4 regions of the Comamonas trifloxystrobinivorans genome follow, and region 1 is predicted to be linked to each of the others. Evidence: predicted binding sites of a transcription regulator. Region 1 holds the regulator's gene; each other region holds the start of a gene.
The links. The regulator FNR, encoded in region 1, switches genes on or off when oxygen is low (the NO sensors DNR and NnrR bind a similar motif). The targets are predictions, from matches to a motif close to TTGATNNNNATCAA.
Positions count from the first base shown of each region.

Region 2: the regulator FNR is predicted to act here: its motif matches at 5,072-5,085, upstream of ACFIQF_RS24630 (DUF7933 domain-containing protein).
Region 3: the regulator FNR is predicted to act here: its motif matches at 5,882-5,895, upstream of ACFIQF_RS08890 (PHA/PHB synthase family protein).
Region 4: the regulator FNR is predicted to act here: its motif matches at 3,969-3,982, upstream of dsrO (sulfate reduction electron transfer complex DsrMKJOP subunit DsrO).

Region 1 covers NZ_JBHZGV010000009.1:151,395-158,942, reverse strand. The annotation lists gene ACFIQF_RS12555 (sulfite exporter TauE/SafE family protein) at 148-972, shown strand; gene hemN (oxygen-independent coproporphyrinogen III oxidase) at 1,028-2,410, opposite strand; gene fnr (fumarate/nitrate reduction transcriptional regulator Fnr) at 2,562-3,284, shown strand; gene ACFIQF_RS12540 (universal stress protein) at 3,430-3,873, shown strand; gene ACFIQF_RS12535 (malonate--CoA ligase) at 4,001-5,557, opposite strand; gene ACFIQF_RS12530 (enoyl-CoA hydratase/isomerase family protein) at 5,625-6,422, opposite strand; gene ACFIQF_RS12525 (Bug family tripartite tricarboxylate transporter substrate binding protein) at 6,439-7,461, opposite strand.
Region 2 covers NZ_JBHZGV010000008.1:146,050-153,597, reverse strand. The annotation lists gene ACFIQF_RS11220 (CoA pyrophosphatase) at 1-720, shown strand, start outside; gene ACFIQF_RS11215 (CobD/CbiB family protein) at 773-1,750, shown strand; gene ACFIQF_RS11210 (hypothetical protein) at 1,891-2,253, shown strand; partial or broken gene ACFIQF_RS11205 (aldo/keto reductase) at 2,280-2,610, opposite strand; gene ACFIQF_RS11200 (MFS transporter) at 2,631-3,806, opposite strand; gene ACFIQF_RS11195 (LysR family transcriptional regulator) at 3,962-4,927, shown strand; gene ACFIQF_RS24630 (DUF7933 domain-containing protein) at 5,115-5,861, shown strand; gene ACFIQF_RS11190 (hypothetical protein) at 6,086-6,685, shown strand; gene rsgA (ribosome small subunit-dependent GTPase A) at 6,855-7,548, opposite strand, start outside.
Region 3 covers NZ_JBHZGV010000006.1:215,906-223,453, forward strand. The annotation lists gene ACFIQF_RS08855 (polymer-forming cytoskeletal protein) at 1-164, opposite strand, end outside; gene ACFIQF_RS08860 (ATP-dependent helicase) at 177-2,255, opposite strand; gene ACFIQF_RS08865 (hypothetical protein) at 2,525-3,232, shown strand; gene ACFIQF_RS08870 (GTP-binding protein) at 3,229-3,801, shown strand; gene ACFIQF_RS08875 (roadblock/LC7 domain-containing protein) at 3,798-4,196, shown strand; gene ACFIQF_RS08880 (hypothetical protein) at 4,322-4,681, shown strand; gene ACFIQF_RS08885 (AEC family transporter) at 4,831-5,793, shown strand; gene ACFIQF_RS08890 (PHA/PHB synthase family protein) at 6,009-7,548, shown strand, end outside.
Region 4 covers NZ_JBHZGV010000022.1:47,521-55,068, forward strand. The annotation lists gene rnc (ribonuclease III) at 1-507, opposite strand, end outside; gene ACFIQF_RS21720 (DUF4845 domain-containing protein) at 508-876, opposite strand; gene lepB (signal peptidase I) at 902-1,870, opposite strand; gene lepA (translation elongation factor 4) at 1,899-3,707, opposite strand; gene dsrO (sulfate reduction electron transfer complex DsrMKJOP subunit DsrO) at 4,083-4,850, shown strand; gene nrfD (NrfD/PsrC family molybdoenzyme membrane anchor subunit) at 4,864-5,904, shown strand; gene ACFIQF_RS21745 (tetrathionate reductase subunit A) at 6,001-7,548, shown strand, end outside.

The sequences.
Region 1 (7,548 bases):
GGATGACGGTCCGGTGGATCCGCTGCGAACACCTCATTTGGGGCGGCCGCCCTCCAGCGCTGCCACCCGTCAGCTTCTCCTCTCCGCTGCGGCGGGGCTTTCAGGCCACCTGAGTCAGGTGGCCTTTTTCCTGCGCGAACGCCCACCATGACCGATCCTCTCGTATTGCTCCCGCTCTCGTGCTTGGGCCTGATCACCGGTTTTCTGGCAGGTTTGCTCGGCATTGGCGGCGGCATGGTGCTGGTGCCTTTCATGACCTACATCCTGGGCACGCAGGCGGTGGCGCCAGAGCTGGCGATCAAGATGGCGATTGCCACCTCGATGGCCACCATCATGTTCACCTCGGTCTCCAGCGTGCGCGCCCACCACAAGCGCGGCGCCGTGCGCTGGGACATCGTCAAACGCCTCGCGCCCGGCATTGTGCTGGGTGGGCTGGTGGCTAGCCTGGGCATTTTTGCTTTGCTCAAAGGCACTTACCTGGGTTTGTTTTTTGGCCTGTTTGTCGGCTACTCGGCGTTGCGCATGTTCCGCAAGTCGAGCGCGCCAAGCAGCACCCGCACCATGCCTGGTACCGGCGGCCAACTGGCGGCTGGCAGCGTGATCGGAGGCTTATCTGGATTGGTGGGAGCCGGCGGCGCTTTTATCAGCGTGCCTTTCATGACCTGGTGCAACGTGCCCATCCACAACGCAGTGGCCACCAGCGCTGCGCTGGGCTTCCCGATTGCGGTGACGAACGTGATCGGCTTCATGCTGGCCGGCCTGCATGCGCAAAACCTGCCACCACATTCGCTGGGCTATATCTGGCTGCCGGGCCTGGTGGCCGTAGCCGTTTGCAGCGTGCTGACGGCACCACTGGGCGCCAAGGCGGCGCACCAGCTGCCCGTGGCGCAACTCAAGAAAATCTTTGGCGGCATTTTGCTGTGCCTGGCCATGTACATGCTGTACAAAAGCCTGGCGGCACTTTCTGCCTGAAGCGTAACGGGTGCTGAGCCGCAGCCCATGCGGCCCACCACCCGCGCTGACTCGTTCAGATGATTTTGGAAAAACGGGCCCGCGTGCGGTCGGCTTGCAGATACTTGTCAAACACCATGGCCACGCCGCGCACAAAGTACCAGCCCAGCTCGGTCACATTGATCGCCTCTGGCGTGATCTCGACCAGGCCCTGCTCCACCAAGGGCTGCAGTTGCTCCAGCTCAGCGGCAAAGTACTGGCGAAAATCGACCAGCCATGATTGCTCGACCGACTCCAGCACCACCGTGCCCTGGCACATCAGGCTCATGATCACGCAGCGGCGCAGCATGTCGTCCCGGCCCAGCGCCAAGCCGCGCACCACGGGGATCTGGCCTTGGTCGATCAGGTCGTAATACTCTTCCAGCGTTTTGGCGTTCTGGCTGTAGGTGGCACCGATTTTGCCAATGGCCGACACGCCCAGCGCCATCAGATCGCAATCGGGTTGCGTGCTGTAGCCCTGAAAGTTGCGGTGCAGGCGCCCTTGGCGCTTGGCCACGGCCAGCCCATCGCCAGGCAAAGCAAAATGGTCCATGCCCACATAGACATAGCCCGCCGCCTGCAGACTCTCCAAAGCCATCGCCAACATGGACAGCTTGTCGACCGGGTTGGGCAGCTCCTGCACAGCAATGCGGCGCTGGGGCTTGAAGCGCTCGGGCAAATGTGCATAGGCGTACAGCGCAATGCGATCGGGGCGCAGCAGACAGACTTGCTCCATGGTGCGGGCAAAACTGGCCGGTGTTTGCTGCGGCAGGCCGTAGATCAAATCGATATTGATGGACTCAAAGCCGATGGCGCGCGCCTGCGCCACCAAATCAAACACCTGCTCGGCGGGCTGCTCTCGGTGCACGGCTTTTTGCACCTGCGGGTCAAAATCCTGCACGCCAAAGCTCAAACGGTTAAAGCCCACACTGTAGAGATGGCGGAGTCGCGCCGGCGTCACTGTTCTGGGATCGACCTCTATAGAGTATTCGCCCCCCGGCTGCAGCTGAAAGCGTGCACGCACCATTTCCATCAGGCGTGTGAGTGCTTCATCACTCAGGAAGGTTGGCGAGCCGCCACCCAGATGCAACTGGCTGACAGGCTGATTGCTGCGGCAATGCGCCAACTGCAAATCGAGTTCGCGCTCCAGATAGTCCAGGTATTCGTCGGCGCGCTCGGGGTGCTTGGTGATAATCTTGTTGCAAGCGCAGTAGTAGCACAGCGACTCGCAAAACGGTATGTGCACATACAGCGACAACGGCACCAAACGGCTACCCAAACCAGCACTGCGCTGCTCCAGCGCTCGTCGGTAGCCATCCGCATCAAAGGCTTCAACAAAGCGGTCTGCGGTAGGATACGAAGTGTAACGCGGGCCGGATACATCGAACCGGCGCAGCAAGTCGGGGGTCAAGGCCATCATGATCTCTCTTCTTTTAGAAGCTGCAATGTGCCGCAAGCGGACGCCCATGTCCTTGACTTATGTCAAGGATCATTTTTACGCCTCCGTACACAATGAGGCTAAGTGTGGAACCTTTGTTTCTACACAATTTTTTGTAACCGGATATTGACACATGACACCCAACGCGATCAAAGTGGCCTGCTCCAACTGCAATCTGCGCGAGTTGTGCATGCCCGTCGGCCTTTCATCCGATCAAATGGATCGTATTGACGAGCTTGTTGCCACCCGCCGCAGAATCAAACGAGGAACCGCCCTGTTCCGCAATGGCGAGGCTTTCAACTCGCTCTATGCGATCCGCACCGGTTTTTTCAAAACCACCATCGCCACCGAAGATGGTCGTGACCAGGTCACCGGCTTCCAGATGGCGGGCGAGATCATCGGGCTGGATGGCATCGTCAACGACCGCCATTCCTGCGACGCGATTGCGCTGGAAGATGCGGAAGTCTGCGTCATGCCCTATTCCACGCTCGAAGAGCTCTCGCGCGAAGTCAACGCGCTGCAGCACCACGTGCACAAGGTGATGAGCCGCGAGATCGTGCGCGAGCACGGCGTCATGCTGCTGCTGGGCAGCATGCGTGCAGAAGAGCGCCTGGCCGCCTTCCTGCTGAACCTGGTGCAGCGCCTGCACACGCGCGGCTTCTCGCAGTCCGAGCTGATCCTGCGCATGACGCGCGAAGAGATCGGCAGCTACCTGGGCCTGAAGCTCGAAACCGTCAGCCGCACTTTCTCGAAGTTCGCCGAAGAAGCCATCATCGAAGTCAAGCAGCGCCACGTCCGTATTCTGGATACGGACAAACTCCATGCGCTGGTTAACAACCAGCACTGCGGCGTGTAATCACAGCGCCAAAACACCTGCATCAGTGCTGATTTGGCGCAAAGTCTGGTAGTTATGCATGCGCTAAGGTGATCGGCTCGCTGCAACCAGTGCTCGCCAACTTTTCCCGGCGGGTGCTCTAGCCCACACCAAAAAGGAGCTGCTGATGTACCACCATATTCTGCTTGCCACCGACGGATCGGAACTGTCCAACAAAGCGGTGCAACACGCACTGGCACTGGCCAAACTGGGCAAGACGCAAGTCACCGCCGTCAATATTTCGCCCAACTATCCGCGCAGCTATTTTGAAGGCAGCACGAATGCTGATCCGGCCGAGATCGCCCGGGTGCAAAAAGGCTGGCTGGATTCGGCGCAGGCCGTGGTCGACAAAGTGGTGGCCGAAGGCGCCAGCGCGGGTGTGCCCGTCAAGGCCCTGGTGGTGCAGTCCGATCTGGTGGCCGAGTCGCTGCTCCGAGTGGCCGACAGCGAGAAGTGCGATCTGATCGTCATGGCCTCGCACGGCTACAAAGGCCTCAAGCGCCTGCTGCTAGGCAGCGAAACCCAGCATGTGCTGACGCACGCCAAGGTGCCAGTGCTGGTACTGCGTTGATCGCATAAGCACAATTACAGGCCCACGCGCCCAACCCCCCAAAAAAAGAGAAGGCTCCCGGCCTTCTCTTTTTTGCGTCCATGGACACCATTGCAGCCGCCAGCTGGGCTGACGGCTGTGGCCGGATTCAGGCCTTGAACAGATCCTGGTACTGCGCGCGCAGCAGGTTTTTCTGCACCTTGCCCATGGTGTTGCGAGGCAGCTCGGCCACCACAAAGCAGCGCTTGGGGATTTTGAAATTGGCCAGCTGGTTTTTCAGCGTGCTGATGATGCCGTCCGCATCCGGGCTCTGGCCGGGTTTGGCAATCACCACGGCCACGCCGACTTCACCAAAATCCGGGTGTGGCACGCCTACCAGCGCACTTTCGGCCACGCCGGGCAGCTCGTTGATATAGCCTTCGATCTCGGCCGGATAGACGTTGTAGCCGCCCGAGATGATCAGGTCTTTGCTGCGGCCGACAATCGTCACATAGCCGCGCTCGTCGAGCTTACCCACGTCGCCGGTCTTGAACCAGCCATCGGCGGTGAACTCTTCGGCCGTTTTCTCCGGCATGCGCCAGTAGCCGCTGAACACGTTGGGCCCTTGCACCTGGATATTGCCAATCTCACCCACCGGCAAAGCCTGGCCATCGTCGCCATGCACACGTACGCCCACGCCGGGCAGCGGAAAGCCGACGGTGCCACCGCGGCGCTCGTCCTGGTGGTTGTAACGGCTGTCGGCGCGGTAAGGGTTGGAGACCAGCATGATGGTTTCGCTCATGCCGTAGCGCTCCAAAATCGTGTGGCCGGTGCGGGTTTGCCACTCGCGGAAAGTCTCGATCAGCAGCGGCGCCGAGCCCGAGATGAACAAGCGCATGTGCTTGGTGCTCTCTTTGCTGAGTGCCGGCTCCGCCAGCATGCGCACATACAAGGTGGGCACGCCCATGAAAACCGTGGCGCGCGCCATGGCCGCGATCACCGCCTTGGGCTCGAACTTGGCGAACCAGAGCATCTTGCTGCCGTTGAGCAGTGCAGCGTGAATGGCAACGAACAGGCCGTGCACGTGGAAGATCGGGAGCGCATGGATGAGCACATCGCCTTTTTCCCAGCCCCAATAGTCTTTCAGCATCACCGCATTGCTCAGCAGGTTGCCGTGGCTGAGCATCGCGCCTTTGCTGCGGCCCGTGGTGCCGCTGGTGTAGAGAATGGCCGCCATGTCATCTGCGGTTTTAACGGCTGGCTCGTGCTCCTCGGCACAGTGCACCGCACGCTCCAACAAGGTGCCGCTGCGGTCTTCGCCCAGTGTGAAAACGCTTCGCGTGCCGCACTGGAAAGCAATTTTCGAGACCCAGCCAAAGTTTTGCGGCGAGCACACCACCACGGCCGGCTCGGCGTTGGTGATGAAGTATTCGATTTCAGCGCTTTGGTAGGCCGTGTTCAGGGGCAGGAACACATAGCCGGCGCGCAAGGTGGCCAGGTACAGCGCCATGGCTTCGACCGATTTTTCCACCTGCACCGCCACTCGGCTGCCGCTCGGGATCTTCAGACTGTCCAGCAGGTTGGCGATGCGGGCGCTCATGCGCTCCAGATCGCGCCAACTGTAGTTCAGCGGCTCGCCGCTGGGGGAGGTGGTTTCGACCGCCACCTCGTCCAGATTGCTGGGGAATGCGTCGCGCAGTGCGCAAAACAAATTGTGATTTTTCATGCTTGTCTTCTTGCTTGGTGGTGTTGTACGCGGCTGTGCTCACCGCTTTCAAAATAAAAATCAGCCCTCAAAATTGCGCCGGGCGCTTGGCGATAAAGGCGGCAATGCCTTCACGGTGTTCGGCCGAATCGGCGTACGCATAGGGCTGCGCCAATGCGGGTGCCGCTATATCGCCAGCCGCCAAGGCGCGCAGGGTTTGTTTGTTGAGCCGAGCCGCCTGCGGCGCCAGCCGTGCAATGCGCTGCGCGGTTTCATCCACATGCTCAGCAAGCGCCTCAGCACTTTGGCAGCGGCTGAGAAAACCGCTGGCCAGCATGTCGGCAGCGCCAAACACTGCGGCTTCCAACAGCATTTGCCGCGCCTTCAGGCTGCCGATCTGGCTGGCCACCAACGCAGCTTCTTTGGGTGCCATCGGAAAACCGAGCTTGGCAATGGGCGCACCAAATTTGGCGTTGTCGGCTGCAACGCGGATGTCGCAGCAGCTGGCGATCTCCACGCCTGCGCCCATACATGCACCACGGATGGCGGCCACTATCGGCACATCGCACTGCAGCATGGCGTTCAGGCCGGCCCAGACTTCGTCTTCATGGAAAGCGGCCAAGGTGTCGGGCGCAAAGCGAAAGCTCTCGTACTCGGAGATATCACCGCCTGCACAAAAAGCCTCGCCTGCGCCTTCGACCACAATGCAGCGCAGAGCCGTGTTGCGCTGCAAGCTTTCAAACACGGCCCGCAGCTCGCGCCACATGGCCCGCGACATGGCGTTGAGCTTGCCGGGGTGGTCCAACACCACCCGCACCACGGCCGCGTTTTGCGCCGCACCGCTCTCACCCGTTTTCCAGTGCTCCACCCGAACCTGACCAGCCATCCACCCGCTCCTGTTGCTATTCGATCTTGGCGCCCGAGGCTTTTACCACCTCGGCCCAGCGCTTGACCTCATCATTCACAAAGGCCGCAAACTGCGGCTGCGTCATGCTGCCATAGTCGGCACCGTTTTTCGCCCAGACGGCCTTGATTTCTTCCGAGGCGCCCATGCGTTGGATCTCTTCGAGCATGCGCGCCTGCACTTCGGGCGGCGTGCCTTTGATGGCCCACAGCCCGTACCAGGTGGTGACCGTGTAATCGGGCAGGCCCACTTCGGCCGCGCAAGGCACATCGGGCAGCGAAGGGTTGCGTTTATTGCCCGCCACCATCAAACACTTGATACGGCCAGCCGCAATGTGCGCGGCCGATGAGCCCAGGCCGTCAAACAACATGTCCACATTGCCAGCAATCAGGTCTTGCAGCGCCGGGCCCGCTCCCTTGTAAGGCACATGCATGATGTCGGTTTTGCTCTGAATTTTGAACAGTTCGCCAGCCAAATGGTGGCTACTACCCGCGCCAGCCGATGCATAGCTCATCCTGCCGGGGTTGGCCTTGATCTGGGCGATCAGCTCCTGCATGGTGTTGGCGCTGACTTTTTTGGGGTTCACCACCACCACCTGTGGCACGGTGGCCAGCAGCGCCAGCGGCACCAAGTCTTTTTGGATGTCGTAATCGAGCTTGGGGTAGACCGAAGGCGCAATCACGTGGTGCGTGCCGCCCATGAAAAAATGGTAGCCGTCGCTGGGCTGGCGCGCTGCAAAGCTGGCGCCCAAGGTGCCGCCAGCGCCGCCCTTGTTGTCGATCACCAAGGTTTTGCCCGTGGTTTTGGCGAACTGCGACGACAGCGGGCGCGCAAACGCATCCGTGCCACCGCCAGCGGGAAAAGGCACCACCCAGGTGACCGGCTTGTTGGGCCAGTCTTTGGCACTGTTGGCCAGCGCCCATACCGGCAGGCCTGCGGCCGCCATGCCGGCCGCCACCTGGCCGAGAAAATGCCGCCTGGGCTGACCCTGCCAACCCATATCTTGCTTGTGCTTATTCATGCTTGTCTCCTTAATGTTGTTGTACGGCCCGCTTGGGCGCATGGGCTTGCGCTTTGGGGCCGCTGGATTCACTCACTGACACTCGCT
Region 2 (7,548 bases), on a different contig from region 1:
CTCAAAAATGTGGCAGCCGCCAGCAAAAAAATAGGGCCAGTGACCGATCCGCGCGCCGCGCCCGTGGTGCAGATCGACACCGGCCTGCCGCCTGTGGCGCCCGCTTGCCTGAGCGCAGCCCATCTGCGCCAGGCCTTTGGCGTCAACGCGCCCGGCTGGCAGCCTGAGCTGCGCGACGAGCGCCGCTGGACGGAAAAGCCGCCTGCTAAAGCTGCGGTGCTGGTGGCATTGGTGCAGCGCCAGGAGATCAATGTGCTGCTCACCCAGCGCAGTGCGCGCCTGTCCAACCATTCAGGGCAGATCGCCTTCCCCGGTGGTCGCCAAGACCCGGAAGACCGCAATGCCAACGACACCGCGCTGCGCGAAGCCTGGGAAGAAGTTGGTCTGGAGCGCGACCGGGTCGAGGTGCTCGGCCACCTGCCCGAATACACCACCGGCTCAGGTTTTGACATCACGCCGGTCATCGGCCTGGTGCAGCCGCCCTTTGCGCTCAAGGCCAACCCGGGCGAGGTGGACGATATTTTTGAAGTGCCGCTCTCTTTTCTTATGAACCCGGCCCACCACCAGTGGCAGCAACTCGACACGCCCGAGCTGTCGCGGCGCTGGCTCTCCATGCCCTACAGCGATCCGCTCTCGGGCCACAACCGCTTCATCTGGGGCGCAACCGCAGGCATGTTGCGCAACCTGTACCGTTTTCTGGCCTTCCAAATGCCGCGCTGAGCTAACCTGTAACTGCTTGTGTGATATTGCGCAGCCAGTATGATCACTGCCCATGAGTTTTTTTGCCACGCTGATCGCCTTGCTGCTGGAGCAGGCCAAGCCTTTGTCGCGCGACAACCCGGTCTACGCCGCGGTGCGCGCCTGGGTGCAGTGGATCAGCCGTAACCTCGACGCCGGCCAACAGCGCCACGGCTGGCTGGCCTGGTCTGTGGCCGTGCTCTTGCCGACTGCGCTGTCGCTGGGCATGCACTGGCTGCTGGTGTGGCTGGTGGGCTGGCCGCTGGCCATGGTCTGGCACGTGCTGGTGCTGTATGTCACGCTCGGGTTTCGCCAGTTCAGCCACCATTTCACGCGCATTCGCGATGCGCTCGAATCGGGCGACGAAGAACAAGCGCGCCAATACCTGGCGCAGTGGCAGCAGGTGGATGCCAACGATCTGCCGCGCAGCGAGATCGTGCGCCATGTGATCGAGTATTCGGTGCTGGCCGCACACCGCCATGTGTTTGGCGTGCTGGCTTGCTACTCCATTGGCTCGGCCATCGGCCTGGGCCCGGCGGGCGCCGTCTTCTACCGCATGGCAGAGTACGTGTCGCGTTTCGCACGCAAACCGGCCGCCGAGGGCGAGCAGTTGCAAGGCGCTTTCCACCAAGTGGCCAGCCGCGCCTGGGCAATGGTCGATTGGCTGCCCGCCCGTTTGACCGCGCTGAGCTTTGCCGTGGTGGGCAACTTTGAAGAAGCTATCGACGGCTGGCGCTTCCAGACGCAGCACTTCCCCAACGACAACGACGGCGTGATCCTGGCCGCCACCGCCGGCGCCATCGACATTCGTCTGGGCGGCGCTGCGCTGCGTGCGCGCACGGCCGATATCGACAGCAACGACGCCGCATTGCTGCAAGGCGACGGCTCCACCACCCCCGGCCGCGATCCGGAAACCGCCCACCTGCGCAGCGTGGTCGGCCTGGTCTGGCGCTCGGTCGTGGTGTGGATGCTGCTGCTGGCGCTGCTGACCTTGGCGCGCTTGCTGGGGTGATTATTTGGTGTTTTATGGTGCTGGCGCTCGGCTGATGTGTGCTGGCAGCTATCGTTTTTGAGTGTCTGGGCGCTGTTGGTGCGGTATGGGTCTAACGTATCCGCAGCACCACAGCTAGTCATCCATCGTGGAGCATGGCTATGGCTGAAACGCGAAAGTACCTGAAGGATGCACTCCCTCGCTTTTACGAGGACCTGGAAGACACCCTGAAATGCGACTGGCCGGAGTTGTTGCCGCAATTGCCGCATCTCTACATCACCGGCCGTTGCAATTGTGGGATGGCAGACTGCAAAAGCTTCGATTGTGGCTCTGACCACCCACACTATGGAGCATTCAAGGGAAGCAGAGCTTTCTCTTATGAAATAGCGCGGGTGGATGGTTATTACAGCGTTTTCCCGGAAGGGGTGATGTCGGGTAGCTTTGAAGTGCTCCGGGACTATTGGGATGGCTCGTTAGAGTTGGGCCTGACAGCGGCAGGCTTTCCGCCCAAGGTCGTTGGTTGATTTAGGGACACTCTGCAAAACTCCGCATCGACCGCGCTGACAAGGTGCTGGCGTGAGCTGCCCGCATCGTTGGGCCCTGGGCCGGTGTGCAGGCAGACCTTGGGGAGATAGTCGTCCGGTGGCGGCACCCGGCCAGCGCCCCACCCAGCACCGATTCGGACGCGCCGTCGGAATACACATCGGCGCTGTCAAGCAGGTTCAGGCCCGCATCCAGGCAGACGTCGATCATGCGCTGGCGTGCTCCACGCCGTTAACGCCCCAGGCGGAAAACAGCGGGACCTGGCCGCCAAAGGTACCGGTGCCCAGGCCCAGCGTGGGCACTTGCAGGCCGGATTGGCCGAGGTAGCGGTATTCCATGGCTGATCGCTCCTGTAGGTTTACGCAGAAGCGGTGGCGGCGCAGGTGGCGCCAGCTGTGCTGCGCTGGCTCAAAGCCACCAATACCAAGCCAAGTGCTGTCAGTGCAGCCGCGCCCCAGGCAATGGAGAGCAGGCCAACACCTGCAATCAGGCTGCCGCCCAGCCAGGCGCCCAAGGCATTGCCCAGGTTGAAGGCCGAGATGTTCAGGCTGGAGGCCAGGGTGGCGCCTGGGCTGCCCACGCCTTGCATTACGCGCATTTGCATGGGAGCGACGGTGGCAAATGCCACCACGCCCAGAGCAGCCACATAAGCCATGGCAACTGCACCCGATTGGCTGAAGGCCCAACGCCCGAGCAGCAGAACAGTGGCCAAGCTGCCCAGTGTTATCCACAGCGCACGCACCACGCCGCGGTCAGCCAGCTTGCCGCCGGCAATATTGCCTACGGCCGAGCCCGCACCAAACAGTAGCAGCGTTACCGCCACGCCGGTATTGCCCATATGGGTGATTTGCGAGAGCAGCGGCTCCACATAGGTGTAGAGCGCAAACACGCCTCCATAGCCGAACACCGTCATGCCCAGGCCTAGCCACAGCGGTGTGCTGGCGAGTACGGACAGCTCATCGCGCAGTGCGGCGGGCGCTGCTTGCGGGAGCTTGCGAGGCACAAAGCTTGCCAAAATTGCCAGCGCTACGACGCCCACCACAGCCACGGCGGCGAACGCCATGCGCCAGCCAAAATGCTGGCCGATCCAGGTGCCGGCCGGCACGCCGAGCAAGGTGGCGAGCGTCAGGCCGGAGAACATCAGCGCAATGGCCGACGCCTGCTTGTCTTTGGCGACCAGGCTGGTAGCGACCACGGCGCCTACGCCGAAGAAGGTGCCGTGCGTCAGCGAGGTCAGCACGCGTGCTGCCATCAGTGACGCATAGTTGGGCGCAAACACCGCGGCCAGATTGCCTGCGATGAAGATCAGCATCAGACTCAGCAGCAACTGCTTGCGCGGCCAGTGGCGCGTCAGCAAGGTGAGCACGGGCGCGCCCACCGCCACGCCAAAGGCGTAGCCGGAGATGAGCGTGCCAGCGGTCGGAATGCTGATGCCCAGATCTTGGCTGACCTGGGTGAGCAAGCCCATGATGATGAATTCGGTGGTGCCGATGCCAAAGGCACCGGCGGCGAGTGCCAGCAGAGATAAGGGCATGGGAGAGATCCTTTCAGTACCGGCGCGGCCTGCGGGCGGCGCCTGGGAAGGAGGGAATTGTGCAGAGCCGCAAGGCCTTTGTGTAGCCGGAACAATGGAAACGCATTTGTGCTGAAATGGCACAAATACCCGCCACCTGAGCCAGGAGCCAAAACATGCGCCATAACCCGCCCACCAGCGTTCCGCAGTTCGACATCAACCGCTCCGGCGAGCTGGAGGTCTTTGTGCAGGTGGCCGAAAAAGGCAGTTTCTCGGCCGCAGCGCGGCATTTGGGCGTGTCGCCTTCGGCGGTGAGCAAAATCATGGCTCGGCTGGAAGCACGTTTGGGCGCGCAGCTGCTGCTGCGCAGCACGCGGCGCGTACAACTCACGCCCGAAGGCAACCAGCTCTACGAGCGCGGCCAGCGCGTGCTGGCCGATTTGAACGATCTGGAAAATGCCGCTTCGCTGCACAGCGTGCCCAAGGGCGTGGTGCGCATCAACGCCAGCACTTCCATCGGCCAACTGCTGGGGCCGCTGATTCCGCAGCTCATGCGCGACTACCCCGAACTGGTGCTGGACCTGAGCTTTACCGACCAGGTGGTGGATTTGATGGAAGCACAGGCCGACATCGCCATCCGCTGGGGCAAGCTGCCGTCGTCAGACGTGGTGGCGCGCCTGCTGGGCCACACCCGGCAAGTCATGCTGGCAGCGCCTGCTTACCTGGCTGCGCGGGGCACGCCGCAAACGCCTGCCGATCTGATGGCGCACACCCGCATTGGCTGGAACTACCAGCGCACCGTGCCGCACTGGCCGTTTACGGTAGATGGCAAGCCGGTCGAGATTCCGATTGGCGAGGTGCTGCGCGTGAACGATGGTGACGTCATGCGCAAGATCACCATCCAGGGCGCGGGCATTGCGCGCCTGTCGCTCTACCACGCCTGGGACGACATAGCCGCTGGCCGGCTGCAAGTGGTGCTGGAAGCCTTCAACACCGGCGTGCTCGAACCCATCCACGCCGTCTATCTGGGCAAGCCCGACCAGCTGCCGCCACGCACCCGTGCCGTGCTCGATTTTCTGAAAGCGCATGTGGATCTGCGCCATGCGGAGCAGTTGCCGGCAGAGTGGATGCTGGCGGTATAGCGTGGCTTGCCCTGGGATGGCCCGCTGTGGCTGAAAGCGCTGTCTAGCACATATTTTTTGAGTGGCACTAAACCCGCTGCGAAACCATACTTTCTGTTGCAGCCAGCGACGGGTACAGATACGATATTTTTAAAACATCAATTGTTGTTTCAAATCAATATATATTTTTTATCAAAGAGGTGGGGTGATGCAGAAGAAGCGATCAAAACCTGGGTTCGCGGTGCCATTCCGTGCATTGGCCGTTGTTGTGTTGGGGCTGGGAGCTGCAGCAGCGGCGATGGCACAGACTATGCAAGCACAAACTTTTGCCTATAGCGCTGCATTTGCATCGGACAACATTACAGCCGGTGGCACAACGACCTTGACCGTGACTGCTACGGAAACCAGCAATAACGCTTCTAACCCCAATTGGACGAGCAGCACCTACGAACTGCGCTTGCCCGCACCTTTGGTGGTAGCGCCCGGGCCAGTCACCAGCTTTGCAGGCAGTTGTACCTCAGCACCGATCGCAGCGCTGGATGGCACGAACGTGCTGAGCTTTGCCCATGGTGGTACCGATCCAGGGGGCACTTGCTTGATCAACGTGGATGTGACTTGGCCGAAATCAGCAGAACTGCTCTGCGGCCCAACGGCAAAGGTGGTAGCAGCCTTTGTGGCAACCCACCCGCAAAACGCCACGTCTTACCTTGCAGCCACTGCGCCATTGGCTTGTGCTGATGCACCGGTAATCACCGGTCCTGCCGGTCCCGCCGGAGCCGCTGGCCCTGCCGGCCCTGCCGGAGCCACTGGCCCAGCAGGCCCGGCAGGAGCTACCGGCCCTGCCGGACCAGCGGGTGCTGCCGGCCCGGCAGGTCCGCAAGGCCCGGCTGGCCCTGCGGGCGACTGCTGCACCAAATCGGGTGCACTCAAACTGAGTGATTTGGTCAAACCGTAAAGGAGCGGGTGATGCCTTTACGCAAACATTCAATGGCGCGCTGCCTCCATTCGCTGGTGTGGCTGGTGGTGGCGTTCATGGGTATGGGGCAGGCCCATGCCCAGATAGCAATATTTAAATTTGATAGCGCCGCCTTTAGCTCTACCACAGTGGTGCCTGGGCAGACGGTGGCCTACCAGTTCAGTATTTCGAACGATACGGGCTCTTCTGGGGGGCAATTCTCCATGAACATAGAGCTTGCCCTGCCTTTGCAGGTGGCCACTACAACGCCCACCATCAGCTGTGGCAGTGGCGCGGCCAGCATCTTGGCCGCACCGATGAACGACCGCTTGCGTATCGAAGGGAACCTGCCCTTATCAGATACCTGCACGGGAAGTTTTGATGTCACCTGGCCAATACACGGCGCGCCATTGTGCGGCACAAACGGGGGCGGTACGGCGGCCATCAACATCAAGCTGTCCGGGACGGGTTCGTCGGCGCAAGGCCTGGCGCGTTCGGCCACGCTGAGCTGTACCCAGCCCTATGTGGTAGTGAATGGAATTCCAGGGCCAGCAGGCCCAACCGGCCCGACAGGCCCCGCAGGGCCAGATGGTGCAGCCGGCCCTGCAGGACCGGATGGTGCAGCCGGCCCAGCGGGCCCGGCCGGTGTGGCAGGCCCCCAAGGTCCGGCAGGTCCAGCAGGCGCTTGCGGCAACACCAATGTTTGCACTGCAGCAACGCCAACGGCGGTACCGGTGGGCGATGGCGTGTGGCTGCTGTTGGTATCTGCTTTGCTCGCGCTGGTGGCTTCACTGCAGCTGCGCCGGGGGACCTCAGAGCGCTAGCGCGCCAGGCAACCTGCCAGTACGAAAAAGCCTTCGACTAAATCTCGAAGGCTTTTTTCTTTGGTGTGGCACGGCAGGCTCTGAGCGGTGGCTTTGGAGTTGAGGCTGGCGCAGGCCAAATGCTACGGCGTACGCAGCAAGGCTTGAGAGCCAGCAGCGCAGGGCGCTCTCAATACTGCGTCAAATTCAGCTCATCAAACAGCTCGCTGTAAATGCGATAGCGGTTGGGGCTGATGGGCAAGGTGTCGGAGCCGTGCTCTACCGCGTCGATCACGCCGCAACCGGGCTCGTGCAGGTGGGTGCAGTTGTAGAACTTGCAGTCTTTGGCGTGCGCGCCGATGTCGGGCATGCAGGCGGCCAGTTGCGTAGGCGCAATGTGGTAGAGGCCGAATTCCTGAAAACCGGGCGAGTCGATGATGGCGGTTTGGCGCTCGGCATCGGCCCAGTACAACGTGGTGCTGGTGGTGGTGTGTTTGCCGGTGTTCAGCGCTTGCGAGATCTCGTTGGTGGCCACGTTGGCGCCGGGGATCAGCAAATTGATCAGCGTGCTTTTGCCCACGCCCGAGGGGCCGAGCACCAAAGTGGTTTTGCCGGCCAGCAAGCCGTAGATGGCTTCGCGGTCTTCCTCGTCAGCGCCTTCCAGGGCCAGCGGCAGCACCATGTAGTGCGGCGGGTCGTCGGCCTGGTCGCGCATGGTGCGGTAAGGCTCCAGCCTTTCCCAGGCGCGCAGAAAAGGCTCTTCCAGATCCATCTTGTTGAGCGCGATGATGGGCGTGATGTGCGCCGCCTCGGCTGCAATCAGGGCGCGGGCCAGCTGTACCTCGCTGAACACCGGCTCGGCGGCAATCAGGATCAACAACTGG
Region 3 (7,548 bases), on a different contig from region 1:
GGCTGGGCCTGGCCGGCCAGGGTGGCTTGCCAGCGGCCAAGCAGCTCGGGCTGCTCCATTTGCTGGGCCGTGGGGCAGGCCGGGCGTGGTTGGGGCGCTGGGGAGCTGGCGCAGGCGCTCAGCAGTGCGGCGCTGGCGGCGATCAGAATGAAAATTTTGGTCATAGGTGTGAAAGGCTAGGCAGTGCCGCTGCCCTGTGTGGCGGCGTCTTGCGCTTTGCGGGCAAATTCTTCGCGCAGCTTGCGCAGTTTCTCGCGCGGGTCTTCGCGGGCGGTGCTTTGGTCCAGGCCCATTTCGGCGATAAAGCGGCTGGGCAGTGCGGCCACCAGCTCACGGCCTTTTTTGCGCCGCTTGGTCCAGCTCACGGCCAGCGAGCGCTGGGCGCGGGTGATGCCCACGTACATCAGGCGGCGCTCTTCCTGCAGGCGCAGCGCGGTGTCTTCGGTGACTTTTTGCTGGCGACCATCGTCGTCGTCCAGTTTGAAAGGGAGCAGCCCTTCGTTGACGCCGATGAGCATGACGTGCGGCCACTCCAGGCCCTTGCTGGCGTGCAAGGTGGAGAGCACCACCATGTCTTGCTCTTTCTCGCGCTCGCTGATGGTGGAGAGCAGCGCAATGGTCTGCGAGACTTCGAGCAGGCTCTTGGCCTCGGCCGTGGTGGTGATGTCGGCGCTGGTCGTGGTCTGGCCGCCGGCGCGCTGGGCCATCCAGTCGCAAAACTCCAGCACATTGGTCCAGCGTGCAGCGGCCACGGTTTCGCTGTCCTCGGCGTCGTACAGGTGCTGCTCGTAGCCGATTTCTTTGAGCCATTCCATCAAGAAGGCCAGCGATTGCTCGGCGCCCCGGGTCTGGCGGGCGCGGTATTCGAGGTCGTTGATATAGCGGCCGAACTCCAGCAGGCTCTCGCGTCCCTTGGCGGGCATGGCGTCTTCGAGCATGTGGTTGAACAGCGCGGCAAACATGCTGCAGCGGTGCGCTTTGGAGAACTCGCCCAGGCGGCCGAGCGTGGTGTGGCCGATGCCGCGTTTGGGGTTGGTGATGGCGCGCAAGAACGCCGGGTCGTCGTCGTTGTTGATCCACAGCCGGAACCAGGCGCAGAGATCGCGGATTTCAGCGCGGTCGAAAAAGCTGGTGCCGCCCGAGACTTTGTAGGGCACGTTTGCTTTGCGCAGCGCTTTCTCGAACGGCTTGGCCATGTGGTTGGCGCGGTAGAGGATGGCGAAATCCTTCCAGTCCGGCGGCGGATTGGCGGCGGCGCGCAGGCCCATGATGCGCGCCACGGCTCGCTCAGCCTCGTGCTCTTCGCTGTCGCTGTCGACAATGCGCACCGGCTCGCCTTCGCCCAGCTCTGAGAACAGGGTTTTGGGGAACAGCTTGGGGTTGGGCTGGATGACGTTGTTGGCGGCGCGCAAGATGGCGCTGGTGGAGCGGTAGTTCTGCTCCAGCTTGATGACCTTGAGCTGCGGGAAATCGACCGGCAGCTTTTTCAGGTTGTCCAGTGTGGCGCCGCGCCAGCCGTAAATGCTCTGGTCGTCGTCGCCCACGGCGGTGAAGTGCGCGCGCTCGCCCACCAGCAGTTTGAGCAACTCGTACTGCGTGGCGTTGGTGTCCTGGTATTCGTCCACCAGCACGTGGCCCAGGTGCTCCTGCCATTTGGCGCGCACCTCGGGGTGGTCGCGCAGCAGGCGCAGCGGCATGCCGATCAGGTCGTCAAAGTCCACGCTCTGGTAGGCGGTCAGGCGCTCTTCGTAGCGCTGCATGATGACGGCGATGGCGCGCTCGTTGTCGTCCGCAGCCTGGGCCAGGGCGGCCTTGTAATCCAGGCCCATGTTCTTCCATTTGCTGATGGTCCACTGCCACTGGCGGGCGGTGGCGGCATCGGCCGTGCCGCCGGCCGCGTCTTTGAGGATGCCGACCACATCGTCGCTGTCAAGAATGCTGAACTGCGGCTTGAGGCCGAGTACATGGCCGTCTTCGCGCACCATCTTCACGCCCAGTGCGTGGAAGGTGCAGATCAGCACGTCCTTGGCGGCGCGGCCGATCAGGCCTTTGGCGCGCTCGCGCATTTCAGCGGCGGCCTTGTTGGTGAAAGTGATGGCGGCAATCTTGCGCGGCGCGAGGCCCGTTTCGATCAGCCGGGCGATCTTGTGCGTGATGACACGGGTCTTGCCCGAGCCCGCACCGGCCAGCACCAGACACGGCCCTTGCGTGTAGTGCACTGCTTGGAGTTGGGCGAGATTGAGGCCGGCAGCCATGGGGCAAACACCTTCGACGAAGAAAAAAGCAAAGCCCACAAGAATAGCCGCAAGCGCTGCCTGCTGCAGCCGCGTGGCTTTGTAGAAGTAAAATTGTTACAAAAAGTGCACGTTCTATCGTATCGATTGTCAACCAATGTTGGTAAATCGGCGACAGCGGTCGGAAAGGCTTGCAGGGAACTGACAAGCTTCTAGAATTCCCCATAGCGCCCACTCATATCTGAGTCGGTGTCTTATAAATTTTATCTATAACAGGCTGGTAATCTCTCATGCTCACTGCCGGTATATCCGCAGAATTGCTCACGCCCAGTGTTCGGCATCGCTTTGTGCAGCTGTTCGGCGTGGCAGCGCGTAAATCGGTGCTGTCGTGGAAAGAAGTGCCGCGTGACCGATCGCAGCTGCTGATGATCGACCAGGGCATGGCCGATGCGATTTCCTCGCTGGGCTCTACGCCCTGCGTCATTGCGGTGGGCAATGTCGGCAGCAGCCTGTTGGCCAACGCCTCATGGGTGGGCCGGCTCGAAGTGGGTTATACGCTGGGCGATCTGATCGATGTACTCGACCGCGCCGCCGTTTTCCTGCTCGATTGGGAAGCGCGCCAAAAGGTAATGGCGGCCCGCGCGCCCGCGCCAGTTGCCGAGCCCCAGGCGGGCGCAGCGGCCAAACAGGAATTCCTCTACCAGCTCAAGGCCTGGGTGTCGATGGGTGCGCCGTTCAATAACGGCGCCTGCATCCGGGCGTTGGCTTTGCTCTCGCGCGAGCCGGTGTCGCTGGGCCAGTTGTGTACGCACAGCGGCCTGGATGTCAACACGGCGCGTAGCTTGCTGGTCGAGCTGGGCAACCGCGGTGTGCTGCGTGGCGTAGCCAAGCAAAATCAGCGTCCGGCAGCCTCCGCAAGCACCCGCCAGCCAGTACACTCCAGTGGATTATTAGGCCGACTGGGCCGGTGGATTCGCGGAGGAGGAAAGGCGTCATGACTCAGGAGATGGACTGGGAAGCGCAGCAAAAGCTGTCGCTGCCGCGTATCGCTTTGTGCGGGCCCATGGGCATCGGCAAAACCACCGCAGTGCGTTCACTGTGTGGCGAGCTGATGTCCAACTCTGACGTGCGCAACCTTGACCGCGCCACGCACGCCAAAGATTTCACCACCGTCGGCACCGAGTTCGGTGAAATCGACCTGGGCGGCGGCGAGCGCGTGCAGATCTGCGGCTGCCCGGGGCAGGAGCGCTTCAGCTTTGTGCGCCAGTGGGTGTTGTCGGTGTCGATGGGCGTGTTCATCATGGCCGATATGAACGACCCCAAGGCCCTCGATGAGACCACGCATATCCTGGCCGAAATCAGCCGCCTGGAGACCGCGCCTGTCACCCTGATTTTGAGCGCGCGTGACGCCAACGCTACACAAATTGAAACATTCGCGCAAGGCGTGTATTCTGCGGGCTACGGCGTTGTGCCGATCCTGCAGGCCGATCCGCGCAACCGCGATCAGTTGCTGGAAGTAATGAGTGTGCTAGTTTCCATGCTGTCCCTGCAAAGCGAGAATTCATGACCGCATCTCAACCCATGATCCCTGCCCAGGTGGTAACGGCAGGCCAGCAGGCGCTGGAAAAACTGATTGGTCCGGTAGACGGCGTGCGTGTGGCTTTGCTCAGCACCCCCGATGGTTTCGAGATCGCTTCGCTGCGCACCAATAGCGAGCTGCAGCTTAACCGCCTCTCGGCCATGGCAGGCTCGCTGATGGCCATGGCCCGCGCCGTGGGCCGCGAAATCAACCACGCCGGCTGCAAGCGCCTGACCTTCGAGACCGACAGCGGCGTCGTGGTGTTTCAGATGGTCACCTCCGAATTTCCCTGCATTTTGTGCATGGTGCTCGACACCAGCGCCGTCCTGGGCCGCGTGCTCTGGGCGGCGGCCGAAGTGGGCACCGAGATGAACAAGGCCTGAGGCCACGCTGGCCCGGCGCGCCGGGCCGAAAACTGTTTTTCTGCCAGCAAAAGCTGACCCATGCGTAGCATTGGCCGGGTGGGACCAGCAACGACAAACAGCCAGTGTGTGAAGGGGTGAGATTTATGGCATCGGTACAAGACGCTTTGACCCAACTGCTGACCGTTGATGGCGCCATGTGTGCCGCCCTGGTCGACAGTACCAGCGGCATGCTGCTGGGCAGCGCCGGCTCCGGGCTCGATCTGGAGCTGGCCGCCGCGGGCAACACCGAGGTGGTGCGCGCCAAGCTCAAGACCATGAAGTCGCTGGGTCTGAATGACTCGATCGACGACATCCTGATCACGCTGGGCTCGCAATACCACATCATCCGCCCGATGGCGCAAAAAGAAGGCCTGTTCCTCTACCTGGTGCTCGACAAGCAGCGCAGCAACCTAGCACTGTCGCGCCGCAAATGCGCGGAAGTGGAGAAGCTGGTCACGATCTGAGCGGCCACGCGCCACACGATCAACCCCAAACCTGCCGGTGGCGCCCACCAGCAGGTTTTTTTGCGTCTGGCGCCACAAATTAGTGCCTCTGGTCTCGCGCGCAACAGCGCCGGCCGCCGAGCCTGGGCACAAATCGGCACAATACGCCGGTGCTGTCTGTCTTTCTCGTCACCTTTCCATTTTTTGCCCTGGTGCTGTGCGGCTATCTGGCCACGCGACGCGGGGTTTTCCCGCTGTCGGCGATAGCGGGCGTCAACGCCTTTGTGCTGTATTTTGCGCTGCCTTGCATGTTGTTCAAGGCGGGTTCTTCGCTGCCGTTTGAGCAGCTGATGAACGTTCCGGCGCTGCTGCTGTTCATGCTGTGCCAGGTGTTGATGGTGGCCGGCTGCGTATTGGCGGCCCGCAAGAGCGGAATGGATTGGAACAACAGCGCCTTCGGAGCCCTGGTGACCACTTTCCCGAATACCGGCTTCATGGGCTTGCCGCTGCTGGTGGCGCTGCTCGGCGAGGCGGCGGCCGGCCCCAGCATTTTGGCGATGCTGGTGGACATGGTGCTGACCACGTCGCTGTGCTTGGCCTTGTCGCGCCTGGACGGTGCGGCCGGCAATATGCGGCCGGCGCTGGCCAAGGCATTCAAGGGCGTGCTGAGCAACCCGATGCCGTGGTCGATTCTGCTCGGCGCTCTGGCCTCGTTCATGCAGTGGCGCTTGCCGGTTGCCATCGACAAAACCGTGAGCCTGTTGGCCAGCGCGGCAACGCCCGTGGCTTTGTTTGCGGTGGGCGCGGTGCTGGCGCGTTCCAAAATGGTGCAGGCCGAATATGCCAAGCCGTCCAGCTACGTGCCACTGGCGCTGGTCAAACTGTTCGTCCACCCGCTGCTGGTGCTGGGTCTGGGCCACGCCGCCATTGCGCTGGGTCTGCCGGTGGACCCGTTTGCGGTGACGGTGCTCAGCCTGGTGGCAGCGCTGCCAAGCGCCAGCAATGTCACCTTGCTGGCCGAGCGCTATGGCGCGCACAACGGCCGCATTGCCCACATCATTTTGGTGAGCACGGCGCTCGCCTTTGTCAGCTTCTCCGTCGCGGTGCGCTGGCTGACGCAAGCGGGCAGCTGAGAGCGCCAACCCGCTCCGAGCGCGGAAAGTTCCCGCGCCATCGTTCCATGGGCGGCACCAATGTGTCGCAAGCCCAAGTCCTGAGACATTGATTCAAGTCATGCCCGCCATGGGCGCTCAAACCCACAATCGTTTGGGTTGTTGGTTTAGCACTAGGAGCGCATGTGAAAGAACACAAGGATCTTTGGTCCCTTTGGAACCAGACGCAGCGGGGTATGGAAGACACCTGGGACGACCGGGTGCGCGGCAAGCTCAGCCGCAGCATCATGGGCCTGTCGCCCATGGCGCTGAACCTGTCGGCCGCCGACTGGCTCATGCATGTGGCGGCAGCGCCTGGCAAGCGGCGCGAGCTGGCGCGTTATGCCTTGCATTTGAACAACCGGGTGGCGGCCAGCACTTTCAAACAGGAGCAGGCAGTGCAGGACGAAAGCGCGGGCGAGACCGACCGCCGTCTTCGCTCGGCCGGCTGGTCGCAGTGGCCCTATCGCACCATCAAGGAGAGCTTCAAGGCCTCGGAAGAATGGTGGAGCTCGGCCGTGCAGGTGGAGGGCATGACGCGCCACAATCAGCAGATGGTGAATTTTTTCGCCCGCCAGTGGGTCGATGCACTGTGCCCGGCCAACTGGCCTTGGTGCAACCCTGAAGTGCTGGCCAAAGCCCGTGACACCAAGGGCCAGAGCCTGCGCGATGGCCAGAAGTACCTCTGGCAAGACCTGGGCCGGCTGGCGCAGCAGTGGGTGGAGACACCGGTGGAAAAGCTGCCGCCGCTGGAGTTCGAGGTGGGTAAGGACGTGGCCGTCACGCCCGGCAAAGTGGTGTTCCGCAACCACCTGATCGAGCTGATCTGCTACACGCCGAAGACGGCCACCGTGCACCCGGAGCCCGTGCTGATCGTGCCCTCGTGCATCATGAAGTACTACATCCTGGACTTGTCGCCCAAGAACTCGATGGTGCGCTACCTGCTGGAGCAAGGGCACAGCGTCTTCATCGTCTCGTGGCGCAACCCCACCGCCGAAGACCACGCGCTCAAGATTGAAGATTACCTGAGCAGTGGCGTGCTGGCGGCCATGGCGGCCGTGCAGTCGCGCAGTGGCGCCCAGCGCATCCACGCCATGGGTTACTGCCTGGGCGGCACCTATCTGGCCATTGTGGCCGCCACCCTGGGCCGGCTGGCGCGGCAGAAAAAGCGCGAGCGCAGCGAGCAAGAAAAAGCGCTCATCCCCGAGCAATTGCCTGAGCTGGTATCGGTGCTGCTGCTGGCCGCGCAGACCGATTTCACCGAGCCTGGCGAGCTGGGCGTGTTCATCGACGAAGACCAGCTCGCCACCTTGCGCCAGCGCATGCAGCGCAAAGGCTATATGTCGGGGCAGGACATGGGCAGCTCCTTCCAGTTTCTGTCCTCGCGCGAGCAGGTCTGGTCGCGCAGCATGCGCCGCTACTGGCTGGGCGAGCCCGAAGCCGGTTTTGACCTGATGAGCTGGAACTCCGACCAGACGCGCCTGCCTGCCGCCATGCACACCGAGTACCTGAGCTCGATGTTCCTCGAAAACGCCTTGGCCCGTGGCCAGTACCGCTTTGCCGGTGCCGCCGTGGCGCTGATGGATATTGCGGTGCCGCTGATGGTGGTGGCCACCACCAAGGACCACGTGGCGCCTTGGCGCTCGGTCTACCGCATCCACCTGCAAACCAGTGCGCCGGTGACCTTTGTGCTGGCCGCCGGCGGGCATAACGCCGGCATTGTCTCCGAACCCGGCC
Region 4 (7,548 bases), on a different contig from region 1:
AGATTTCTTGCGCGCCTGCAGCCATTCCTGCAAGGCGGTTTTGGCATCTTTGGAAGCCGCCGGCATGTGCTGCGAGATTTCTACGCGCTCGTACAGGTGGTGAACAATGCCTTCGGCCACGGTGTAGCCAGAATCCAGGTAGGCGGCGCCAATGATGGCCTCGACCGCATCGGCCAGGATCGAGGGGCGCTCGCGGCCACCCGATTTGGCCTCACCCTCGCCCAGGCGCAAAACCTTGGCCAGCTCCAGGCGCAGCGCGATCTGGTGCAAGGTGTCTTGCTTGACGAGGTTGGCCCGAATGCGCGAGAGATCGCCCTCGGGCGTGGTCTTGAGCTTTTGGAACAACATGGTCGAGACCGCCAGGCCCAGCACCGAGTCGCCCAGAAACTCCAGGCGCTCATTGTGTTCCGCAGAAAAGCTACGGTGCGTTACCGCTCGCTGCAGCAACGCACCGTTCGAGAATGAATACTGCAGGCGCTCCTGCAATCGACTGAGTTCTGCTTCCACCTATTTCACACTATCTTTAAAACGGAAGACCAGGTAGGCCGGCCCGAACAAGGGGACGTCGCGCTCATAGCTGTACGACACCACAATGCTGCCATTGGAATCCTTGGTCACATCCAAATCCTTGGCATTGACCGATTTCATGTCATCAATCGCCTGGGCCTTCTGGTAAATGTCGCGCACTTCCTGCACGGTAGAGCCCTGGCGTGCCGCTCTGGTGGCCGCTTTTTTGATGTTCATGTTCTCGATCACCACGGGAACTGCCTGGCTGCCCACTGCCACCCCGGCCACGATGATGAAGCCCCACAGAACCAGCCCGATAAAGGACAGGCCGCGCTGGCGACTGCGTGGTGTGCGTTGCATGGCTCGCATAGACATTCCCTCTTGAAAACTGTTTTTAGTTGAACGATCCGATGCGCTTGATGTTACCGAAATTCATCCAGACAAAGAAGGCTTTGCCGACGATATTGGCATCAGGCACAAAACCCCAGTATCGAGAATCCAACGAATTGTCACGGTTGTCACCCATCATGAAGTAATGGCCTTCGGGCACCTTGCAGGTCACGCCTTCGACGGTGTAGCGGCAGTTTTCGCGGTACTTGAAATCGCTTGCGCCCTGCACAAAGGCCGGCACATCGGCATTGGTAATGGCACGGTGCGTCTTTTCGCCCAACTGCTCTTCAATCTGCTTGAAGTAGCGCATGGCGTCTTGCTCAAAATAATCGGCCTGGTTGGTGGTGGGCACCGGCTTGCCATTGATGGTCAGGCGCTTGTTGAGGTAGGCCACTTCGTCGCCCGGCACGCCAACCACGCGCTTGATGTAATCCATGCTCGGTTGTGGCGGGTAGCGGAACACCATCACATCGCCACGCTGGGGCGCATTGCCTTCGGTGATTTTTTTGTTGATCACCGGCAGGCGCACGCCGTAGGTGAATTTGTTCACCAAAATCAGGTCGCCCACCAGCAGGGTCGGGATCATCGAGCCCGAGGGAATCTTGAAAGGCTCGAACAAGAACGAGCGCAGCAGAAACACCACCACGATCACCGGGAACAGACCAGCCGTCCAGTCCAGCCACCAGGGCTGCATCAGCAAACGCGCCTGGCCTTCTTGCACATCGTCGCCATCGACCTTGTCAATGCCCTGCGCACCGAGTTGCTGGCGGCGCTCGGCGGCGTTCGCAGCCAGGGCCGTTGCCGCCGCCTTGCGCTTGGGCAGAAAGTAAAAACGCTCAGCCAGCCAATAGGCGCCGGTGACCACCGTCGCCAGGAACAACAGCAATGCAAAGTTGCCTTCAATCGCGCCGCTGTACCACGCGCCCATATAGGCCACAAAGGCGGCCAGAATCAGTGTCGTCAGGATTTGCATAGCTTGTGTCGCTTGGCTCGCTCTGTCTTTAATCTTCAACCTGCAAGATAGCCAGGAAGGCCTCTTGCGGCACTTCCACCGAGCCGATCTGCTTCATGCGCTTTTTGCCGGCCTTCTGCTTTTCGAGCAGCTTGCGCTTACGCGTGATGTCACCGCCATAGCACTTGGCCAGCACGTTCTTGCGCATGGCCTTGACGGTTTCGCGGGCGATGATGTTGGCGCCAATGGCTGCCTGAATCGCCACGTCGAACATCTGGCGGCTGATGATCTCACGCATCTTCGCCACCACCGCACGACCACGGTACACCGATTGCGAGCGGTGCACAATGATCGACAGCGCATCCACCTTCTCGCCGTTGAGCAAAATATCGACCTTCACCACATCCGAGGCGCGGTATTCCTTGAACTCGTAATCCATCGACGCATAGCCGCGCGAGACCGATTTGAGCTTGTCGAAAAAGTCCAGCACGATCTCGCCCAGCGGCATCTCGTAGGTCAGCATCACCTGGCGGCCGTGGTAGGCCATGTTCATCTGCACGCCGCGCTTCTGGTTGGCCAGCGTCATCACCGGGCCCACATAGTCTTGCGGCATGTACAGGTGCACGGTCACGATCGGTTCGCGGATCTCCTCAATACGGCCCTGGTCAGGCATCTTCGAGGGGTTTTCCACGTCGATCAGCTCACCGTCTGCCTTGAGCACCTGGTAGACCACGCTGGGCGCGGTGGTGATCAGGTCCTGGTCGAACTCGCGCTCCAGGCGCTCTTGCACAATTTCCATGTGCAGCAGGCCCAGGAAACCGCAGCGGAAACCAAAGCCCAGCGCCTGCGAGACTTCGGGCTCGAACTGCAGCGCCGCATCGTTGAGCTGCAGCTTTTCCAGCGCATCGCGCAACTGGTCGTATTCGCTGGCTTCGGTCGGGTAAAGACCGGCAAACACCTGGGGCTTGACTTCCTTGAAGCCGGGCAGCGCCTTGTCGGCCGGACCCAGGTTGTTGGGCAGCTTCTTTTCAAGCGTGATGGTGTCACCCACCTTGGCCGCTTTCAGCTCCTTGATGCCGGCAATGATGTAGCCCACCTCGCCTGCCTTGAGCGAATCACGCGGCGAGTTGGCCGGCGTGAATACGCCCACATTGTTGGCTTCGTAGGCCGCACCAGTGGCCATCATCTTGAAGCGCTCGCCCTTTTTCAGCTCGCCATCCACCACGCGCACCAGCATCACCACGCCCACATACGGGTCGAACCAGCTGTCCACGATCATGGCGCGCAGCGGGCCATCGGGGTTGCCCTTGGGCGGCGGCACCTTGGTGACGATGGCTTCCAGAATCTCGTCGATGCCCATGCCGGTCTTGGCCGAGCAGGGAATCGCGTCGCTGGCGTCGATGCCGATCACATCTTCGATCTCGGCCTTGGCGTTGTCCGGGTCTGCCTGCGGCAGATCCATCTTGTTGAGCACGGCAAACACTTCCACACCCAGATCGAGTGCGGTGTAGCAGTTGGCCACCGTCTGCGCTTCCACGCCCTGCGATGCATCCACCACCAGCAGGCCGCCTTCGCAAGCCGACAGCGAACGCGAGACTTCGTACGAGAAGTCCACGTGGCCGGGGGTGTCGATCAGGTTCAGGTTGTAAACCTTGCCGTCTTTGGCCTTGTATTGCAGAGCCGCGGTCTGCGCCTTGATGGTGATACCGCGCTCTTTTTCGATGTCCATCGAATCCAGCACCTGCGCCTCCATCTCGCGCTCGGCCAAGCCGCCGCAACGCTGGATCAGACGATCGGCCAGGGTGGACTTGCCATGGTCAATATGGGCAATGATGGAAAAGTTACGAATGTGCTGCATCAACGACAAACAAAGAAGGGCCGGGGGAGCATGCGTCCTGCCAGAGCTGCAGGCACGCCAAAGCGGCTGACCAGGGCCAGCCAAAAGCAAGCATTGTAGGCAAAAAAGCAAAGTACCCCGGAAATACGGGCCTGCTGCTCCAGGGGCTGAAACGGCTTTTCTCGCCCGCTGTCGCGCAACCCGCCCCACCTCCTCCTGCCCAGGCGCTCGGGTGGCAGCGCATGCGAGCGGCCGCATTTTTGGTTACGACCGCAATCTGGCATGACTTGCATCAACACATTCAGTCAATTTATCACTCATATTTCGCATATCGATATATCGAAAACTTATTTCATGCCAGTTTTCGTTGTAGCGATATCTCTGAGCGAGGCTCCCATGACTGACATCAGCACCACGACAAACCCCAGCAAACGATCCTTTCTGCAAGATTTGGTAGCCCTGGCCACCGGTTTTGGCCTCAGTGCCTCGGCACAAGCAGTTACACCCGGCGACCCAAGCTTTCAACCGGCCCGCCGCCCTGGCATGGAGGGCAAGCGCTTTGGCATGTTGGTAGATATGCGCAAATGCATTGGCTGCCAGGCCTGCACCGTGAGCTGCTCGGTAGAGAACCAGCCGCCCATCGGCCAGTTCCGCACCACGGTGTTGCAGTACGAGGTAGACCGGCCAGAGCGCGCGCCAGCCATGGTCAGCCTGCCACGCCTGTGCAACCACTGCGACGAGCCGCCTTGCGTGCCGGTCTGCCCGGTGCAGGCTACGTTCCAGCGTACCGATGGCATCGTGCTTGTCGACAACGAGCGTTGCGTCGGCTGCGGCTACTGTGTGCAGGCCTGCCCTTACGACGCCCGCTTCATCAACCACGAAACGCAGACGGCCGACAAGTGCACCTTCTGCGAGCACCGCCTGGAAGCCGGCCTGCTGCCCGCCTGTGTGGAAAGCTGCGTGGGCGGCGCGCGCGTGATCGGCGATCTCAACGACGCCAACAGCGAAATCAACCACCGCATTGCAGCGCACAAGGACGAGATCAAAGTCCTCAAACCCGGCATGAAAACCAAGCCCCACGTGTTCTACATCGGCCTGCCCGATGAGTTCGTCAACGGCGTCGACGGCCAAGCCACGGTGCGCCTGGTGGCCGAGCATCTGTGAAAGGCGTCACACCATGCAAATCATCGAACTCCTGACCCCTGCGTACGAAGCCGCCTGGCTGCCCTGGGCCGTGCAGTATTTCTTTCTGGTCGGCATTGCCACCGGCGCGGCCTTGCTCAGCTCTGCCTGCGTCTTTGGCCCAACTGGCGGCCTGCGCCAGCGCCTGTTGCCAACGGCTGTGCTGGTGCTGGCCATGAGCGCCATTGCTGCGCCCGTGGCTTTGCTGGCCGATCTGCACCAGCCCGCCCGCTTCTGGCACTTTTATGCACATCTCACACCCTGGTCGTGGATGAGTCTGGGCGCCGTGCTGATGCCCACTTTCGTCGGCCTCTGCGTGCTGATGTGCGCGCTGTGGTGGCTGGGCAAACCGGGGTTGATGCGCTGGCTCGCCCCACTGCTGGTGCTCTCCACACTCAGCATCGTGGTCTACACCGGCGCAGAAATCATGGTGGTGCGCTCGCGCCCCTTGTGGAACACGCTGTGGGTACCAATCAACCTGGCGCTCAGCGGCTGGCTCGCCACCGTGGGCATGGGCTTTGTGCTCTACCGCTTTTTGCCTGCCCGCTGGCAGCCGGATGCAGCGGCGCTGCAAGGCTTGCGCAGCCTCGGTCTGGGCCTGGCTACGGCCTTGGTTGTCAGCGCCCTCACCTGGGGCATCTACGGTATCAGCGGCCAAAGCCCTTCGTTTGATCTGGCACTGCGCCTGTTCCGCGAGTTCCCGGTGTGGCGCATGGCAATGCTCGGTTCGGGCGTGTTTGGCGCTGCGGTGGTGATAGCGCTGCTGCGGGGCGAGCGCCGCCTGGGCGCCAAGGGCTACACCTTGGTGCTGGGCACGGGCCTGGCCGCATCGGCCTGGGCCTTCCGCTGGGCGCTGTTCATGGGCGTGCAAGGCGTGCCCAAGTTCGGCGCCGGTCTGTACCTCTACCACATGCCGCTGGGCGGCGACGGGCTGCTGGGCATGCTGGGCGTAGCCGGTTTGTGCGTGGCCCTGGTAGCCATGGCCACTTGGGCGCTGGAACTGTTCCCCGCCCGCCAAGCGCCGAGCGCCGCCTGAACCTACCCCGCCCTCAGCCAAAACAACCACTAATTTCAGCGCTCGCAGCCAGCCCAAACATGGCTGCAGCGCCCGCTTCTCTCCAGAGGCCCAAACATGACAGATAAGAACCAAAAATCCCCCGCTCCCGCAGCCCCAGCTGGCCAACAAGCCGGCAACACCGATGCCGCCCGCCGCCGCATGCTGTTGCGCGGCGGCGCAGTTGCCGGCGGCCTGGCTGCATTTGCTGCAGGCTACGGCGAAACCGTGGCCAAAGGTGCCAAAGGGCTGATCACTGGCAGCTCGGGAAAAACCACCAAGAGCGCTACCCGCGGCAACTCGCTCACGCCGGAGTTCCGCATCGACCCGGTCACTGGCCAACTCAGCACCCACCCCGGCCAAGTGGTCAGCCCGTCAAGTTGCCTGGGCTGCTGGACGCAGTGCGGCGTGCGCCTGCGCGTGGACACCAAGCACAACCAGATCATCCGCATTGCCGGCAACCCTTACCACCCGCTGGCCACCACGCATCCTGCACCGATGGAAACGCCGGTGCGCGATGTCTACGCCATGCTCGGCGGCGACAACGGCCTTGAGGGCCGTGCCACCAGTTGCGCCCGAGGTTCGGCCATGCTGGAGCACCAGAAAGCACCGCACCGCGTGCTCCAACCGCTCAAGCGCGTAGGCCCGCGCGGCTCAGGCCAATGGAAGACGATTTCGCTGGAGCAGCTGGTGCAGGAAATCTGCGAAGGCGGCAACCTGTTTGGCGAAGGCCATGTTGAAGGTCTGCGTGCCATCCGCGATGTGCAAACACTGATCGACCCGGCCAATCCCGAGTACGGTCCCAAAGCCAACCAGTTGCTGTTCACCGAAGCCTCCAACGAAGGCCGCACACCGCTCATCAACCGCTTTGCCAAACAGGCCTTCGGCACCGTCAACGTCTCCAACCACGGCTCTTATTGCGGCCAAACCTACCGCGTGGGCACTGGCGCTGCGCTGGGCGATATGGTCGGCATGCCGCACGGCAAGCCCGATTGGAAAAACTCCCGCTTTGGTCTTTTTATCGGCACATCGCCAGCGCAATCGGGCAACCCTTTCCAGCGCGTAGGCCGCGAGCTGGCCGAGGCACGCTCGCGCGACGAGAACACTTATAAATACGTGGTGGTATCGCCCATGCTGCCTACCTCGTCCAGCCACGCGGCGGGCGACAACAACCGCTGGCTGCCCGTCAAACCGGGCAGCGATCTGGCGCTGGCCATGGGCCTGATTCGCTGGATCATTGACCACGAGCGCTACGACATGCAGTTCCTCACCCAGCCTGGCCCGGCCGCCATGGCTGCAGCCGGCGAGGCATCGTGGAGCAATGCCACGCACTTGCTCATCAACGAGCCCAAGCACCCGCGCTACGGCCAGTTCTTGCGCGGTGCGGACATTGGCCTGCCCATGCCCGAGCCGGTGGACGACAAAACACCGGCACAAGATGTTTTTGTGGTGCAACTGCCCGGCGGCCAACTCGCCCCGCACACCGTGGCACAAGCCGCTGAGCTTTTGGTAGAGCGCGAATTCACACCCGCCCCAGCAGCCGGTGCCAGCGAAGCGCCAGCACCGATTGCCGTGTGCAGCGCCTTTGCCAAACTGCGCGCAGAGTCGCACCGCAAAACGCTGGCT